One region of the Pseudomonas trutticola BRTCR10 genome, then DNA from elsewhere that is predicted to be linked to it. Evidence: predicted binding sites of a transcription regulator. Region 1 holds the regulator's gene; the other holds the start of a gene.

Evidence for each region. Region 1 encodes sigma-54, which starts transcription at its own class of promoters, with help from an activator protein. Its sites were predicted from a motif close to ANTGGCATNNANNTTGCTNT; they were not measured.
Region 2: a site for sigma-54 is predicted at 6,354-6,373, ahead of ACVVH8_RS08255 (flagellar hook-length control protein FliK). Genes of this name have one in related genera too.

What each region holds. Positions count from the first base shown of each region.
Region 1 covers NZ_CM149552.1:1,059,060-1,066,846, forward strand. Annotated here, with positions in the region: gene ACVVH8_RS04510 (hypothetical protein) at 1-439, shown strand, start outside; gene ACVVH8_RS04515 (superoxide dismutase) at 441-1,052, shown strand; gene ACVVH8_RS04520 (ZIP family metal transporter) at 1,083-1,976, shown strand; gene ACVVH8_RS04525 (HPr family phosphocarrier protein) at 2,019-2,294, opposite strand; gene rapZ (RNase adapter RapZ) at 2,310-3,167, opposite strand; gene ptsN (PTS IIA-like nitrogen regulatory protein PtsN) at 3,170-3,634, opposite strand; gene hpf (ribosome hibernation-promoting factor, HPF/YfiA family) at 3,646-3,954, opposite strand; gene ACVVH8_RS04545 (RNA polymerase factor sigma-54) at 4,028-5,521, opposite strand; gene lptB (LPS export ABC transporter ATP-binding protein) at 5,709-6,434, opposite strand; gene lptA (lipopolysaccharide transport periplasmic protein LptA) at 6,434-6,979, opposite strand; gene lptC (LPS export ABC transporter periplasmic protein LptC) at 6,966-7,538, opposite strand; gene ACVVH8_RS04565 (KdsC family phosphatase) at 7,547-7,787, opposite strand, start outside.
Region 2 covers NZ_CM149552.1:1,841,660-1,849,446, forward strand. Annotated here, with positions in the region: gene fliG (flagellar motor switch protein FliG) at 1-705, shown strand, start outside; gene fliH (flagellar assembly protein FliH) at 710-1,516, shown strand; gene fliI (flagellar protein export ATPase FliI) at 1,506-2,864, shown strand; gene fliJ (flagellar export protein FliJ) at 2,871-3,320, shown strand; gene ACVVH8_RS08235 (hypothetical protein) at 3,349-3,699, opposite strand; gene ACVVH8_RS08240 (STAS domain-containing protein) at 3,919-4,224, shown strand; gene ACVVH8_RS08245 (ATP-binding SpoIIE family protein phosphatase) at 4,230-5,936, shown strand; gene ACVVH8_RS08250 (Hpt domain-containing protein) at 5,968-6,315, shown strand; gene ACVVH8_RS08255 (flagellar hook-length control protein FliK) at 6,422-7,787, shown strand, end outside.

The sequences.
Region 1 (7,787 bases):
GGAGCACTGGAAACGCACGATCGAACGGGCCAATCGCTGCTTCATGATGGGCGAATTGATCGACGCCCGCGAGGCTTACCTGCAAGCCCTGGCCCTGGCGCAAGTGTTGTTCGAGCGCTGGGCGGATGCCGACGAAGCGGTGGCGGCCTGCGTCATCTCCCATCACAACCTGGCGGATCTGCACCTGCGCCTGAATCAGCCCGAGGAGAGCGCCGAGTATCTCTGCGCGATTCACCAACGGCTGTTGCAGACCATGCAGGACGAGCGCCTACGCCCGGCCCTGCGTGAGGCGGCGCTGCGCCAGAGCAGCAAGACCTACGTTGAATTACTGAACTTCATCAGCGAACACGGCGAATACCCGCGCACTCAGCGCCTGCTGCATCCGGATACCGGCAATGCGCGTCGCGCGCCTGCCCCACATCACCATGGAGTCCATTGAAATGGCTTTTACTTTGCCTGCCTTGCCTTACGCCTACGACGCCCTCGAACCGCATATCGATGCGCAGACCATGGAGATCCACTACACCAAGCATCACCAGACTTACATCAACAACCTCAACGCCGCCGTAGAAGGCACTGAATACGCCGAGTGGCCGGTGGAAAAACTGGTCGCCAGCGTGCAGCAGTTGCCGGAAAAACTCCGTGCGGCGGTGATCAATCAGGGCGGCGGTCATGCCAATCATTCGCTGTTCTGGGAAGTCATGGTGCCAAGCGGTGGCGGCAGGCCCGATGGCGCGCTGGCCAAGGCCATTGATGAACAACTGGGTGGTCTGGACAGTTTCAAAGAGGCCTTCACCAAAGCCGCGCTGACCCGTTTCGGCAGCGGTTGGGCCTGGCTCAGCGTGACCCCGCAGAAGAAACTGATCGTGGAAAGCAGCGGCAACCAGGACAGTCCACTGATGAACGGCAACACGCCAATTCTCGGTCTCGATGTCTGGGAGCACGCCTACTACCTGCGTTACCAGAACCGTCGTCCGGAATACATCAACGCCTTTTACAACGTGATCAATTGGCCTGAAGTGGCTGCGCGCTACAAAGCCGCACTGGTTTAAGTCTTCTATAAAAACAATCCAAGGCTGACTATGGGCACTGAAACACTGGCGATCGGAAGTGGGCGTATGTTTCGTTACGCGGTGGGCTCGCTCTTGCTGTTGGCGGGCATGACCTTGCTGGTCGCTCACGGGCTGGAATGGCTGGATCTGGAACCGAGGCTGTCGCGGGCGTTGCAAGGCGGGGCGATCTGCGCGCTCGGCACGGCGCTCGGCGCGGTCCCGGTACTGGTGATTCGGCGCATGCCCCAGGCGCTCAGCGATACATTGCTGGGTTTTGGCGCTGGCGTGATGTTGGCAGCGACGGCGTTTTCGCTGATCGTGCCGGGCATTGCCGCCGCTGAAAGCCTCGGCCTGACAGCGTGGGCCGCCAGCGGCTTGATCTGCTTCGGCATCATGCTCGGTGCGTTCGGGCTGTTTCTGGTCGACCGGCAATTGGCTGGTGCGTCTCCGGAGATGCTCGTGGGCACGGTCGAACGGCCGGTGATTCCGCCGCGGATCTGGCTGTTCGTGTTCGCCATCATTGCTCATAACATTCCGGAGGGCATGGCGGTCGGTGTCTCCGCTGGCGGCGGTATGCCGGATGCCGATAGTCTGGCCATGGGCATTGCCTTGCAGGATGTGCCGGAAGGTCTGGTGATTGCGCTGGTACTGGCCGGGGCGGGAATGTCGCGGGTCAAGGCGTTCTTGATCGGCGCGGCGTCGGGTCTGGTTGAGCCGGTTTTTGCCCTGCTGTGTGCGTGGCTGGTGAGCCTGGCGCAGGTGCTGTTGCCGTTAGGTCTGGCGCTGGCGGCCGGGGCGATGTTGCTGGTGGTGACCCACGAAGTGATCCCCGAGTCGCGACGCAATGGTCACGACAAACTGGCCAGTCTCGGCCTGTTGATCGGGTTTTGTCTGATGATGGTGATGGATACAGCGCTGGGTTGAGTTGAATTGTGGCGAGGGAGCTTGCTCCCTCGCCACAGGCGATCAGCCACCTTCGTCGAAGTAGTTGTTGATCAACGCCACCAGCGCATCCAGCGCTTCCTGTTCCTGATGCCCTTCGGTACTCAAATAGATTTTGGTGCCTTTGCCAGCCGCCAACATCATCATCGCCATGATGCTTTTGCCATCAACCGTAGTCTCCGGCGTGCGGCCTACTCGGATCGTGCAATCGGGATACTGGCCGGCAACCCCGACAAACTTCGCCGACGCTCGGGCATGCAAACCCAGTTTATTGATGATTTCGATTTCCAGAGCAGGCATCGCGGTGTGAATCCTTTAAGTGAGGTCGCGGTGGCGAACCTGGACATTCTTCAGGGTTTTCTGCAGGGCCTGACCCAAGCGTTCGGTCAGGTAGACGGAGCGGTGATGCCCGCCGGTACAGCCAATGGCAATGGTGACGTAGGCGCGGTTACTCGCGGCGAAGCGTGGCAACCATTTGTGCAGATAGGTGAAGATGTCCTGGAACATTTCCTCCACCTCGGGCTGTGCTGCCAGATACTCGGCCACCGGCGCATCGAGACCCGATTGTGCACGCAACTCAGGTTTCCAGTAAGGATTGGGCAGGCAGCGCACATCGAACACCAGGTCCGCATCCACCGGCATGCCGCGCTTGAAGCCGAATGACTCGACCAGGAACGCGGTGCCCGGCTCCGGCTGATTCAGCAAACGCAGCTTGATGGTGTCGCGCAACTGGTACAGGTTCAGATGGGTGGTGTTGATTTTCAGGTCAGCGAGGTCGGCGATAGGGCCGAGCAGGGCGGTTTCATCCTGAATCGCCTCGGCCAGCGAGCGGTTGGCGTTGCTCAGTGGATGGCGACGGCGGGTTTCGGAAAAACGCTTGAGCAGCGTCTCCTCGTCAGCATCCAGATACAAGACATCGCACTGGATATGCTTGCTGCGGACATCTTCAAGCAGTTCCGGAAAACGGGTCAGATGGCTCGGCAGGTTACGCGCATCGATAGACACGGCCACCAGCGGCTGCGCCAGTTCGGTGTGAATCAGCGCCCGTTCGGCCAGTTCTGGCAGCAGGCCAGCTGGCAGATTGTCGATGCAGTAGTAACCGTTGTCCTCAAGGACATCCAGGGCGGTACTTTTACCCGAGCCGGAACGGCCACTGACGATGATCAAGCGCATGATTACTGCCCGTTTTGCTCGTCCAGTACGACCTGGTACAAGGCTTCGTTGCTCGGAGCGCTGCGCAGCTTATCGCGCACGTCCTTGCGATCGAGCATGCTGGCGATCTGGCGCAGCAACTCCAGATGGGCATCGGTAGCCGCTTCCGGGACCAGCAGAACGAACAGCAGGTCAACCGGGGCGCCGTCGATGGCATCGAAATCGATAGGGGCTTCAAGGTGCATCAAGGCGCTGATTGGCGACTGGCAACCCTTGAGGCGGCAGTGAGGAATGGCGATGCCGTTGCCGAAACCGGTAGAGCCGAGTTTCTCACGGGCGATCAGGGCCTCGAAGACATCTTGCATCTCCAGATCCGGCACTTCGCGGGCGATCAGGTTGGCAATTTGTTCGAGGGCTTTCTTTTTACTGCCGCCCGGCACGTTCACCAGGGAACGGCCGGGGGTCAGGATACTTTCAAGTCGGATCATGGAATGGGGGGTTATCGACCGGTGGCGCCCTGGAGCAGGCTCTGGGTCTTTTCCTTATGCTTTTTGAGTTGTTTATCCAGCTTGTCGGTCAAGGCGTCGATCGCCGCGTACATATCGGTATGTTCCGCATTGGCGACCACTTCGCTGCCGGGTATATGCAAGGTGGCTTCGATTTTCTGCTTCAGCTTTTCGACGCACATCGTGACTTGCACGTTGGTGATCTTGTCGAAATGTCGTTCCAGTCGTTGGAGTTTTTCCTCGATGTAGGAACGCAGAGGTTGGGTCACTTCCAGTTGGTGTCCACTGATGTTGACTTGCATACAGCTTCTCCTTCGTTGCCAGTGCATAAAGCGGCAGGCTGGATAGCCTGCCACTGGAACGCTGTAACGTGGCTTACATCAACCGCTTGCGTTCGCTCGAAGGCGCGATCCCTAAGGACTCGCGGTACTTGGCGACGGTGCGGCGAGCCACCTGAATGCCTTGTGCCTCCAGTAAACCAGCGATCTTGCTGTCACTCAACGGCTTTTTCTGATTTTCCGCCGCAACCAGTTTTTTGATGATCGCGCGGATCGCCGTGGACGAGCATTCACCGCCTTCGGAGGTGCTGACGTGGCTGGAGAAAAAGTATTTCAGTTCATAAATACCGCGCGGGGTATGCATGAATTTCTGTGTGGTCACCCGGGAAATCGTCGATTCATGCATGCCGACCGCTTCGGCGATGTCATGCAGGACCAGCGGCTTCATGGCTTCGTCGCCGTATTCCAGGAAGCCGCGCTGATGCTCGACGATCTGGGTGGCCACTTTCATCAGGGTTTCGTTGCGGCTTTGCAGGCTTTTGATGAACCAGCGAGCCTCCTGCAACTGATTGCGCATGAAGGTGTTGTCGGCGCTGGTATCGGCGCGACGCACGAATCCGGCGTACTGGGCGTTGACCCGCAGGCGTGGCACGGATTCCTGGTTCAGCTCGACCAGCCAGCGCTCGTTGTCCTTGCGCACGATGACGTCCGGGACGACGTACTCGGCTTCAGTGGATTCAATCTGCGAGCCTGGACGCGGGTTGAGGCTCTGCACCAGTTCGATGACCTGACGCAGCTCGTCTTCCTTGAGCTTCATGCGGCGCATCAACTGGCTGTAGTCGCGGCTGCCGAGCAGGTCGATGTAATCGGTGACCAAGCGTTTGGCTTCAGCCAGCCAAGGTGTCTTGGCCGAGAGCTGGCGTAATTGCAGCAGCAGGCATTCACTGAGGTTGCGGGCGCCAATGCCTGCCGGTTCGAATTGCTGGATGCGGTGCAGGACGGCTTCGATCTCGTCCAGTTCGATGTCCAGTTCCGGGTCGAATGCTTCGAGAATCTCCTCGAGGGTTTCGTCCAGGTAGCCCTGATTGTTGATGCAATCGATCAGGGTCACGGCGATCAGGCGATCGGTGTCGGACATCGGTGCCAGGTTCAATTGCCACAGCAGGTGGCTTTGCAGGCTTTCGCCAGCAGAGGTGCGGGTGGTGAAATCCCACTCGTCGTCGTCGCTGGTTGGCAGGCTGCTGGCACTGGTCTGGTAGACGTCTTCCCAGGCCGTATCGACCGGAAGCTCGTTGGGGATGCGCTCGCTCCAGTCGCCGTCCTCGAGGTTATCCACCGTCGGGGCGGTTTCCTGATAGGAAGGTTCCTGGATCTCGGTGTTGGGCTTCTGTTCGGCGTTGTCGGCCAAGGGGTCGGAGTTGTCGAAGTCGTCGCCTTCTTCCTGGCGTTCGAGCATCGGATTGGATTCCAGGGCCTCCTGGATTTCCTGTTGCAGATCCAGGGTCGACAATTGGAGCAGGCGGATGGCCTGTTGCAGCTGCGGTGTCATCGTCAGCTGCTGGCCCATTCTCAAGACTAGCGATGGTTTCATGGCAGGGGCTTAACACCTTATTCGCCGGCGCTATGCGCCATCCACTACAGGGCGCCGGAGCGCCAAACTTAAGCAAATTATATGCCTGAAACTGAAGTGTTTGCCTAGAGCGCTGTAACAATTAAAGCGGATTAAATTCAGCTTGAATCGATACAGCACCCGGGGCGGCTCACCGGGCACTATTCGCTTAGAGGCGGAATTCGTGGCCCAGATACACTTCCTTCACCAGATCGTTGGCGAGGATGGTCGCGGAGTCACCTTCGGCGATCAGTTGACCGTCGTTGACGATGTAGGCGGTTTCGCAGATGTCCAGCGTCTCACGCACGTTGTGGTCGGTGATCAGTACACCGATGCCCTTGGCCTTGAGATGGTGGATGATCTGCTTGATGTCGCCGACCGAAATCGGGTCGACACCGGCGAACGGTTCGTCGAGCAGGATGAATTTCGGTGCGGTTGCCAGTGCGCGGGCGATTTCCACCCGGCGGCGCTCACCACCCGACAGGCTCATGCCGAGGTTGTCGCGGATGTGGCTGATATGGAATTCCTGCAGCAGGCTTTCCAGCTCCTTGCGACGGCCGGCCTTGTCGAGCTCCTGACGGGTCTCGAGGATGGCCATGATGTTGTCGGCCACCGACAGTTTGCGGAAGATCGATGCTTCTTGCGGCAGATAGCCGATACCGGCCTTGGCGCGGCCATGCATTGGCTGGTGGCTGACGTCCAGATCGTCGATCAGCACACGACCCTGATCGGCCTGGACCAGGCCGACGATCATGTAGAAGCAGGTGGTCTTGCCGGCGCCGTTCGGGCCGAGCAGGCCGACGATCTGGCCGCTGTCGATCGACAGGCTGACGTCACGCACGACCTGGCGGCTTTTATAGGCCTTGGCCAGGTGCTGAGCTTTCAGAGTTGCCATTACTGGGTTTTCTCGTCGGTTTTCTTCTTCGGCTGGATCACCATGTCGATGCGCGGACGCGCTTCGGTGACCTTGCTGCCGGTAGCGCGACCGGCGCTGGCCAGTTTCTTCACGGTGTCATAGACGATTTTCTCGCCTTGAGTCGTGTTGTTGTCCTTGTCGACAACCTTGGCCTTGTCGATCAGCACAACGCGGTTTTGCGCGGCGTGGTACTGAATCGTCACGCCCCAGCCCTGAACAGGCTTGGTGTCGCCAGCGGTCTGCAGTTGTTCGAAGTAGGCGAGGTTGCCCACCGAGGTCACCACGTCGATGTCACCGGCCGGCGTGCGAGTAATGGTCACGGTGTTGCCCGTAACCTTCATCGAGCCCTGAGTGATGATGACGTCGCCTTTATAAGTGGCAATGCCATTCTTGTCGTCCAGTTGGGCGTCGTCGGCCTGGATGCGGATCGGCTGTTGCTGATCGTTCGGCAGAGCCCAGGCGCTCACGCTTCCCAGTGCTGCGCCCAGACTGAGCAAAATAGGGAGGGTTTTAACGAGCCTCATACTGTCCTCTTACGTTCGATAGCAGGTGTATCCTGCTTTCCTTCAGATACGCTTTCATTCCCACGCCAGTCGATACACCGCCAGCGCCGTCGATTCTAACGGGTTGCTCGGTCTGCGCATATTGTTCCTGCGGGAACACGGTCATACGCGTGGAGGTAACCAGCAGATCGCGATTTTGCTCATCGGTGCGCTTGATGCGTACCGAATCGATCAATTCGACCTGGGTGCCGCCCGAATTCACTTCGCCGCGTTCACTGGTCACATGCCACGGAAACTCCGTTCCGCGGTACATGTTCAGGTCAGGCTTGGTGACCAGCGTGATGTCGGTCGCCTTGACGTGCTCGGCCTTGTCGGAAGTCATTTCATACTGCACTTTGCCGTCCGGCAGATATTGCAGGGTATGCGTATTGGTTGCATACCAGTCGATAGGGGTGTCGACGGACGTCACCGGAGGCTTGTCGAGGAAGCGTTCCGGGCTGATGTTCCAGTAGCCTACCGCAGCGAATATCGCCGCGATGCAGCCGAACAGCAGGAAGTTGCGAAATTTTTTGCTAAACATGGTTTGGCTCACAGGTACGCGGCGTTGGCCGCATCGAGGCGGCCCTGGGCGCGCAGGATCAATTCGCAGAATTCACGGGCGGCACCTTCGCCGCCACGGGCCCGGGTCACGCCATGAGCGTGTTCGCGGACGAAATCGGCAGCGTTGGCAACGGCCATGCCCAGTCCCACCCGGCGAATCACCGGCAGGTCGGGCAGATCGTCACCGAGGTAGGCGACCTGTTCATAGCTTAGGCCCAGTTGTTCAAGT
Region 2 (7,787 bases), 780 kb from region 1:
CTCGGTGGCAACACCAGCGGCCTCGACAGCCTGAAATGGATGGAGCCACGCGCCGTAGCCGACGTGATCCGTTACGAACACCCGCAGATCCAGGCCATCGTGGTTGCGTACCTCGACCCGGATCAGGCCGGTGAAGTGCTCGGCAACTTTGACCACAAGGTGCGTCTGGACATCATCCTGCGCGTCTCGTCGTTGAACACCGTGCAGCCAGCGGCACTGAAAGAATTGAACCAGATTCTCGAGAAGCAGTTCTCCGGCAACTCGAACGCCTCGCGCACCACCCTGGGTGGCATCAAGCGTGCGGCAGACATCATGAACTTCCTCGACAGCTCGATCGAAGGCCAGCTCATGGACTCGATCCGCGAAGTCGACGAAGACCTGTCCGGTCAGATCGAAGACCTCATGTTCGTGTTCAACAACCTCGCCGATGTCGACGACCGTGGCATTCAGGCGCTGTTGCGCGAAGTGTCTTCCGACGTGCTGGTGCTGGCCCTCAAGGGTTCGGACGAAGGCGTCAAAGAAAAGATCTTCAAGAACATGTCCAAACGTGCGGCCGAACTGTTGCGCGACGATCTCGAGGCCAAAGGCCCGGTGCGCGTCAGCGACGTCGAAACCGCGCAGAAGGAAATCCTCACCATCGCCCGCCGTATGGCCGAAGCCGGAGAGATCGTGCTCGGTGGCAAGGGCGGCGAGGAAATGATCTAAGCCCATGGATAAGCACGATGACGATGTGACGGATCTGATCCGTGCCCGCGATGTCCGTGGCTTCGAGTCTTGGGCAATGCCAAGCTTCGATCCGCCGAAACCGGAACCCGAGCCGGAGCCGGAGCCCGAACCGCCGGAAATGGAAGAAGTGCCGCTGGAAGAAGTCCAGCCACTGACCCTGGAAGAACTCGAAAGCATCCGTCAGGAGGCTTACAACGAGGGCTTCGGCATCGGCGAAAAAGAAGGCTTCCACAGCGCTACGCTGAAGGTTCGTCAGGAAGCCGAAGTTGCGTTGGCGGCGAAACTGGCCAGCCTTGAGCAACTGATGACTCACCTGTTCGAGCCTATCGCCGAGCAAGACACCCAGATCGAAAAATCGCTGGTCGATCTCGTGCAACACATCACCAAACAGGTGATCAAGCGCGAGCTGGCCATCGATTCGTCGCAGATCGAACACGTCATGCGCGATGCGCTCAAGCTGTTGCCGCTGGGCGTGGAAAATGTGCGTCTGTACGTCAATCCGCAAGACTTCGAACAGGCCAAAGCCCTGCGCGAGCGTCACGAAGAAACCTGGCGCATCGTTGAAGACGAAGCGCTGATGCCGGGTGGTTGCCGGGTCGAGACGGCGCACAGCCGCATCGACGCGAGCATTGAAACCCGTGTCACTCAGGTCATGGACAAGCTGTTCGATCAATTGCACGAACAGGCTTTGCACCCGGCTGCCCCGGACTTGAGCCTGGATATTGCCGAAGACGTCAAACCGGCGGCCGAGCCAGACGAGCCGCTTGCGGACACCGCCGATGCGCCTTGAACGCACCAGTTTCGCCAAGCGCCTCAGCACCTATGCCGAAGCCACTGAAATTGCTGGCGCGCCGATTCTCGAAGGTCGCCTGTTGCGCATGGTTGGTCTCACGCTGGAAGCCGAAGGCTTGCGCGCAGCCATGGGCACGCGCTGCCTGGTAATCAATGACGACAGCTATCACCCGTCCCAGGTGGAAGCGGAAGTCATGGGATTCTCCGGTAGCAAAGTCTTTCTGATGCCGGTCGGCAGCGTCGCCGGTATCGCTCCCGGTGCCCGCGTGGTGCCGTTGGCTGAAACCGGTCGACTGCCGATGGGCATGAGCATGCTCGGCCGTGTGCTCGATGGCGCCGGTCGTGCGTTGGACGGCAAGGGTGGCATGAAAGCCGAAGACTGGGTGCCGATGGATGGCCCGACGATCAACCCGCTCAACCGCGACCCGATCAGCGTACCGCTGGACGTCGGCATCCGTTGCATCAACGGTTTGTTGACGGTGGGCCGTGGTCAGCGTCTGGGTCTGTTCGCCGGTACTGGTGTCGGTAAATCGGTATTGCTGGGCATGATGACCCGCTTCACCGAGGCCGACATTATCGTCGTCGGTCTGATCGGTGAGCGGGGTCGCGAAGTTAAAGAATTCATCGAGCACATCCTCGGTGAAGAAGGCCTCAAGCGTTCGGTGGTGGTGGCCTCGCCGGCGGACGATGCGCCGCTGATGCGTTTGCGCGCGGCGATGTACTGCACGCGGATTGCCGAGTATTTCCGCGACAAGGGCAAGAACGTCCTGTTGCTGATGGATTCGCTGACCCGTTTCGCCCAGGCGCAGCGGGAAATCGCTTTGGCCATCGGCGAGCCGCCAGCGACCAAGGGTTATCCGCCCTCGGTGTTCGCCAAACTGCCGAAATTGGTGGAGCGTGCCGGTAATGCCGAGAAGGGCGGGGGTTCGATCACCGCGTTCTACACGGTACTGTCCGAGGGCGATGACCAACAGGACCCGATTGCCGACTCGGCGCGGGGCGTACTTGATGGCCACATCGTGCTGTCGCGGCGTCTGGCAGAGGAAGGGCACTACCCGGCCATCGATATCGAAGCCTCGATCAGCCGGGTGATGCCGGCGGTGGTCTCGGCGGAACATATGCAGCGCGCGCAGTATTTCAAGCAATTGTGGTCGCGCTATCAGCAGAGTCGCGACCTCATCAGCGTCGGTGCGTACGTCGCTGGTGGCGATCGCGAGACCGATCTTGCGATTTCCCTGCAACCGCAATTGGTCAGGTACCAGCGTCAGGGCCTCAACGACAAAATCAACATGGGCGAAAGCCAGTCCTATCTCGAGACCCTGTTCGCCCCTGCGGCGGGCGGGTAACCGGCCATGGCCGTCAGCCGAGCCGCGCGTCTCGCTCCGGTGGTGGACATGGCCGAACAGGCCGAGAAAACCGCCGTGCAGCGCCTGGGTTATTTTCAGGGCCAGGTGAAGGTCGCCGAAAGCAAACTCGCCGACCTGCACGCCTTCCGTCTGGATTACTCGCAGCAATGGATCGTGCGCGGCAGCACTGGCGTCAGTGGGCAATGGCTGCTCGGCTTCCAGGGCTTTCTGGCGCAACTCGACACCGCCGTTGACCAGCAGCGGCAGAGCCTGGTCTGGCACCAGAACAAGCTCGACAAGGCTCGTGAGGAATGGCAACAGGCCTTCGCCAAGGTCGAGGGCCTGCGCAAACTGGTGCAGCGCTATCGCGAAGAGGCGCAACGCCTTGAAGACAAACGCGAGCAGAAGCTGCTCGATGAGTTGTCCCAGCGCTTGCCGCGGCGGGATGTTTTTTGATCTTGGCGCGGCGTGACTTATGAGCTCATTATTTTAAGACTTGAAACCTGAACGTTTCCGATCGGCCCAAGGGTACTGAATTGCGACTAACAGTGAAGTATGTTGTTACCTGCTGACCGATTAGCTGCCAATCATCTGCGCTATTAAATTTTGAGCCAACTTTCCCACTGCTCGCACCACCCGGGCTCACGTTGACGATTTTTTCGTACGATTTTCCGTCGTCCGTATTCAGCACGAAAGTGACCTGATCATTCAGGTCTGCGGCACACCACGCCATAAGCGCTGCTTTACCGCTCTCAAACTCAGCTCTGCTGACGATAATGGGCGAGCTGGTGCCATGCAGATGGGGGGCGGTAAAATTCGCGAGTGCATTGTTCATGATTGCGATCCTGTGGTTTTGTATGCAGCGATCTTGCTGCTCCACAATTGAATGATGTAGCTGGATCTGACGCTACTGTCAGATCTGACAGTAGCGACGAACGGTTTTCGAACCACGCAGCGAAGCAGGTGCTCGCATATCAAGCCATTTCTAAGTTGCTCGTGCTTGGATCTGGTGCTAAACCTTGTACAAGGTTGTTCATGACAAGGAAGCCAGTCAATGTCAGTCGTTACAGAATTATCCCCGGATGGTCAAAAACTGACGATTTTAGTCAAGGGTCGATTCGATTTCGCCAAGCATCAGGAATTTCGAGAGTCCTACGAGAATCTGCAGCCGAAACCCGAATCCTTTGAAGTGGATCTGAAAGACGCCACTTACCTCGACAGTTCGGCGCTCGGGATGTTGTTGCTGCTGCGCGATCATGCCGGCGGTGAGAGTGCCGAAATCACGCTGACCCACGCCAATGCCGATGTTCGCAAGATTCTTGCGATTTCAAATTTCGAACAAATCTTCGACGTGGCATAAGCGCAATGCAGGCTGATTCCGAGCCGCTGACAATTCTGATCGCCGAAGACAGCGCCGCCGACCGGTTGCTGTTGTCGACCATCGTTCGCCGTCAGGGCCATGAGGTGCTGACGGCGGCCAATGGTGCCGATGCTGTCGAGATCTTCCGCCGGCAGCAACCGCATCTTGTCCTGATGGACGCGATGATGCCGGTGATGGACGGTTTCGAGGCTGCGCGGCAGATCAAGGCGCTGGCCGGGGAAACCCTGGTGCCGATCATCTTCCTGACTTCGCTCACCGAAAGTGAGGCGTTGGCCCGCTGTCTGGAGGCCGGTGGTGACGACTTTCTGGCGAAGCCCTACAACCAGGTGATTCTTGCCGCCAAAATCAAGGCGATGGACCGCTTGCGCCGCTTGCAAGCCACGGTGCTGCAGCAGCGCGACCTGATCGCCAAACATCACGATTACCTGCTCAACGAGCAACGGGTCGCAAAAGCCGTGTTTGACAAGGTCGCGCACTCCGGTTGCCTGAGTGCGCCGAATATTCGTTATCTGCAATCACCCTATGCGCTGTTCAATGGCGACCTATTGCTGGCGGCGTATACGCCGGCGGGCGACATGCATGTGTTGCTGGGTGATTTCACCGGCCATGGCTTGCCGGCCGCCGTCGGTGCGATGCCGTTGGCCGAAGTGTTTTACGGCATGACGGCCAAGGGCTACGGCTTGGCGGAAACCCTGCGCGAGATGAACGCCAAGCTCAAGCGCATCCTGCCGGTGGACATGTTCTGTTGTGCGACGCTGCTGTGCCTGAGTTCTCAAAGGCGTTCGGTCGAAGTCTGGAACGGTGGCATGCCGGACGGCTATCTGCACCGGATTGCCAGCGGCGAGCGCGAGCCTCTGGCTGCGCGACATTTGCCGTTGGGGGTATTGAGCCCGCAGGCGTTCGATGACTGCACGCAGGTGCATCCGATGGCCGTCGGTGATCGGGTCTTCCTGTTGTCCGACGGGGTGATCGACACCAGTAACGCCAGTGATCAGTTGTTCGGCGTCGAGCGTTTGCAGCGAGTGTTCGCCAGCAATCGCGAGCCAGATCGACTGTTCGACGAGATCGAGCAGGCGCTGCGCGATTTTCGCGGTGAGGCTCGCGACGATGTGAGTATGGTCGAGGTCAGCCTGCTTGAGCCTGAGCAGGTGCACCCTGCGGTGCCGGTGTACTCCGACAGCGGTCAGTCGTGTCCGCTGGACTGGTCGGCGAGTTTCGAATTTCGTGGCGCCACGTTAAAGCGTTTCAATCCGTTGCCGTACCTGTTGCAGTTGCTCCAGGAGGTGCATGGGCTACGGGCGCAAAGCGGCGCGCTATACAGCGTGCTCGCCGAGTTGTATTCCAATGCACTGGAGCACGGGGTGTTGGGTCTGGACTCCAGCCTCAAGCGCGATGCCTCGGGATTCGCCCGCTACTATGAGCAGCGCAACGTGCGTCTGGAGAGTTTGCAGGATGGCTTTGTGCGTGTGCATTTGCAGGTGAAGCCGCAAGGCAAGGGCGGGTGTCTGCTTATCCGTGTCGACGACAGCGGTAAGGGTTTCGATGTCGCAAGGGTCATGGATCGGCCCCTGGACGGTGTCCGTCTGTCGGGACGCGGTGTCAGTCTGGTCCGGCAATTGGGGCGCAACGCGAGTTGGTCGGACGAAGGTCGTAGTGCCCACGTGGAGTTTTTCTGGGAGATTGAGGCATAATCGGCGCAATTCTTGATCAAGGAGTGAGCAAGTGACTGATAAACATATTGATCGCGAGGTGCTCAGCGTACTGCGCGAAGTCATGGAGGATGGTTATCCCGAATTGCTGGATACCTTTCTGGCGGATTCGGAAAACCGCCTGCTTGAGCTGCGCGAGACTGCCGATGCCAAGGTCTTGTCCGAAGTGGCTCATAGCTTCAAGGGCAGCGCCGGCAACATGGGCGCGGTTCGACTGGCCGAGCTTTGTCAGAGGCTTGAGTCGGACGCCAAAGACAAAAGCCCTGCACAAATCGCCAAACTGGTCGCCGAGATCAGTAGCGAATTCGCTCAGGTGCGGCCTGAATATGAGCATGAACGCCAGGACGCGCTAACCCAATAAAACGAGCCGTCCGGCGCTTTTCCAAAGCGTCGGACAAAACTGGCCCGGCACTTGCATTCATCTCCCGCAACTGTACCTACGATCCCAGTGCAGCGGAGACCGTTTCATGCCTGCGACCCCCAACATTCTTCTTCAGAACGCCGCCCAGGCCAAGGCGCAAGCCGCCTCTGCCAAACCGTCGGCAGTGGCCGCAGACGCCGGGGACAAGGCCTCAAGCTTCGCTCAGGTGTTTGCCAGTCAGGACTCGAGCAAGCCTGCCGTCACGGTTGACGCCCCGCTGAAATCGGCGCGCGACAAGGTCGCTGACACCGGCGGCAAGAAGGACGTCAGCAAGGATCAATCTGCCCCTGCGAAGCCGGCGGTTGCCGATAGCGGCAATGCCTTGCCTGCCGACAAACCGGTGGCGGCCGACGACAAGGTCGTCAGCAGCGACGAATCCGCGGATACCAACCAGACTCCGGTAGCCGATGCCACTCCAGTCGATCCGACGCTGGATCCTGCGTTGGCCGCCGTCGTGCAGCCGGCAGTGACGGCACCCGTCGTGCCGGTCCCGGTTGTCGAAGCGGCCACCCCGGCGAAAACCGAAACTCCGGCCGTGTCCCAATTGCCAGGTGTGGTCAAGGATCCGGCGGCGAGCACCGACAGCGATTTCGATCCTTCGGCCGACCCTCTCGATGCCTTGCCGGCCGTGCGCATGGCGATGGAGCAGGGTGGACATATCTCCGCCGCCAGCCAGGCACAACCGAAAGCGGCGCCCGCGCAGACTCAGGCTGACGGCGAATTGACCTCGGCGCAGAACTTTGCCGCCGGCATGGCCAGCATGCTTGATGTGCAGTCCGACAAGGACAGCACCAGTCAGGGCGGCGAGAAGGCTTTCAGCGGGCTGATCGATGACGGCCTGAAAGACCTGAAAACCGCCACCAGCGACACCCGCGTCGATGACTTCGCCAACCGCTTGGCGGCACTGACTCAGGCTGCCACGCCGAAAACTGCGAACGCAGTACCGGTCAATCAGCCGATCGCCATGCATCAAAGCGGCTGGACCGAAGAAGTGGTCAACCGCGTCATGTATCTGTCGAGCGCCAATCTGAAGGCGGCGGACATTCAGTTGCAGCCGGCCGAGCTGGGGCGTCTGGATATCCGCGTGAACATGGTCCCCGACCAGCAGACTCAGGTGACGTTCATGAGCGCGCACCCGAGTGTGCGTGAAGCGCTCGACGGGCAGATGCACCGGTTGCGTGAGATGTTCAACCAGCAGAGCATGGGCCAGGTCGACGTCAATGTGTCCGACCAGAGTCGCGGCTGGCAGGGGCAGCAAGGTCAGGAGCAGGCGCAGCAGGGCCAGAGTGGGCGCACCAGCGCTACCGGTGGTCGTCTGGATTCGGCGGATGAAGAGCTGGCACCCGCCGCTATTGCTGAAGCAGCCGCGCAAACCACCAGCGTGATCGGCACCAGCGCGGTCGACTATTACG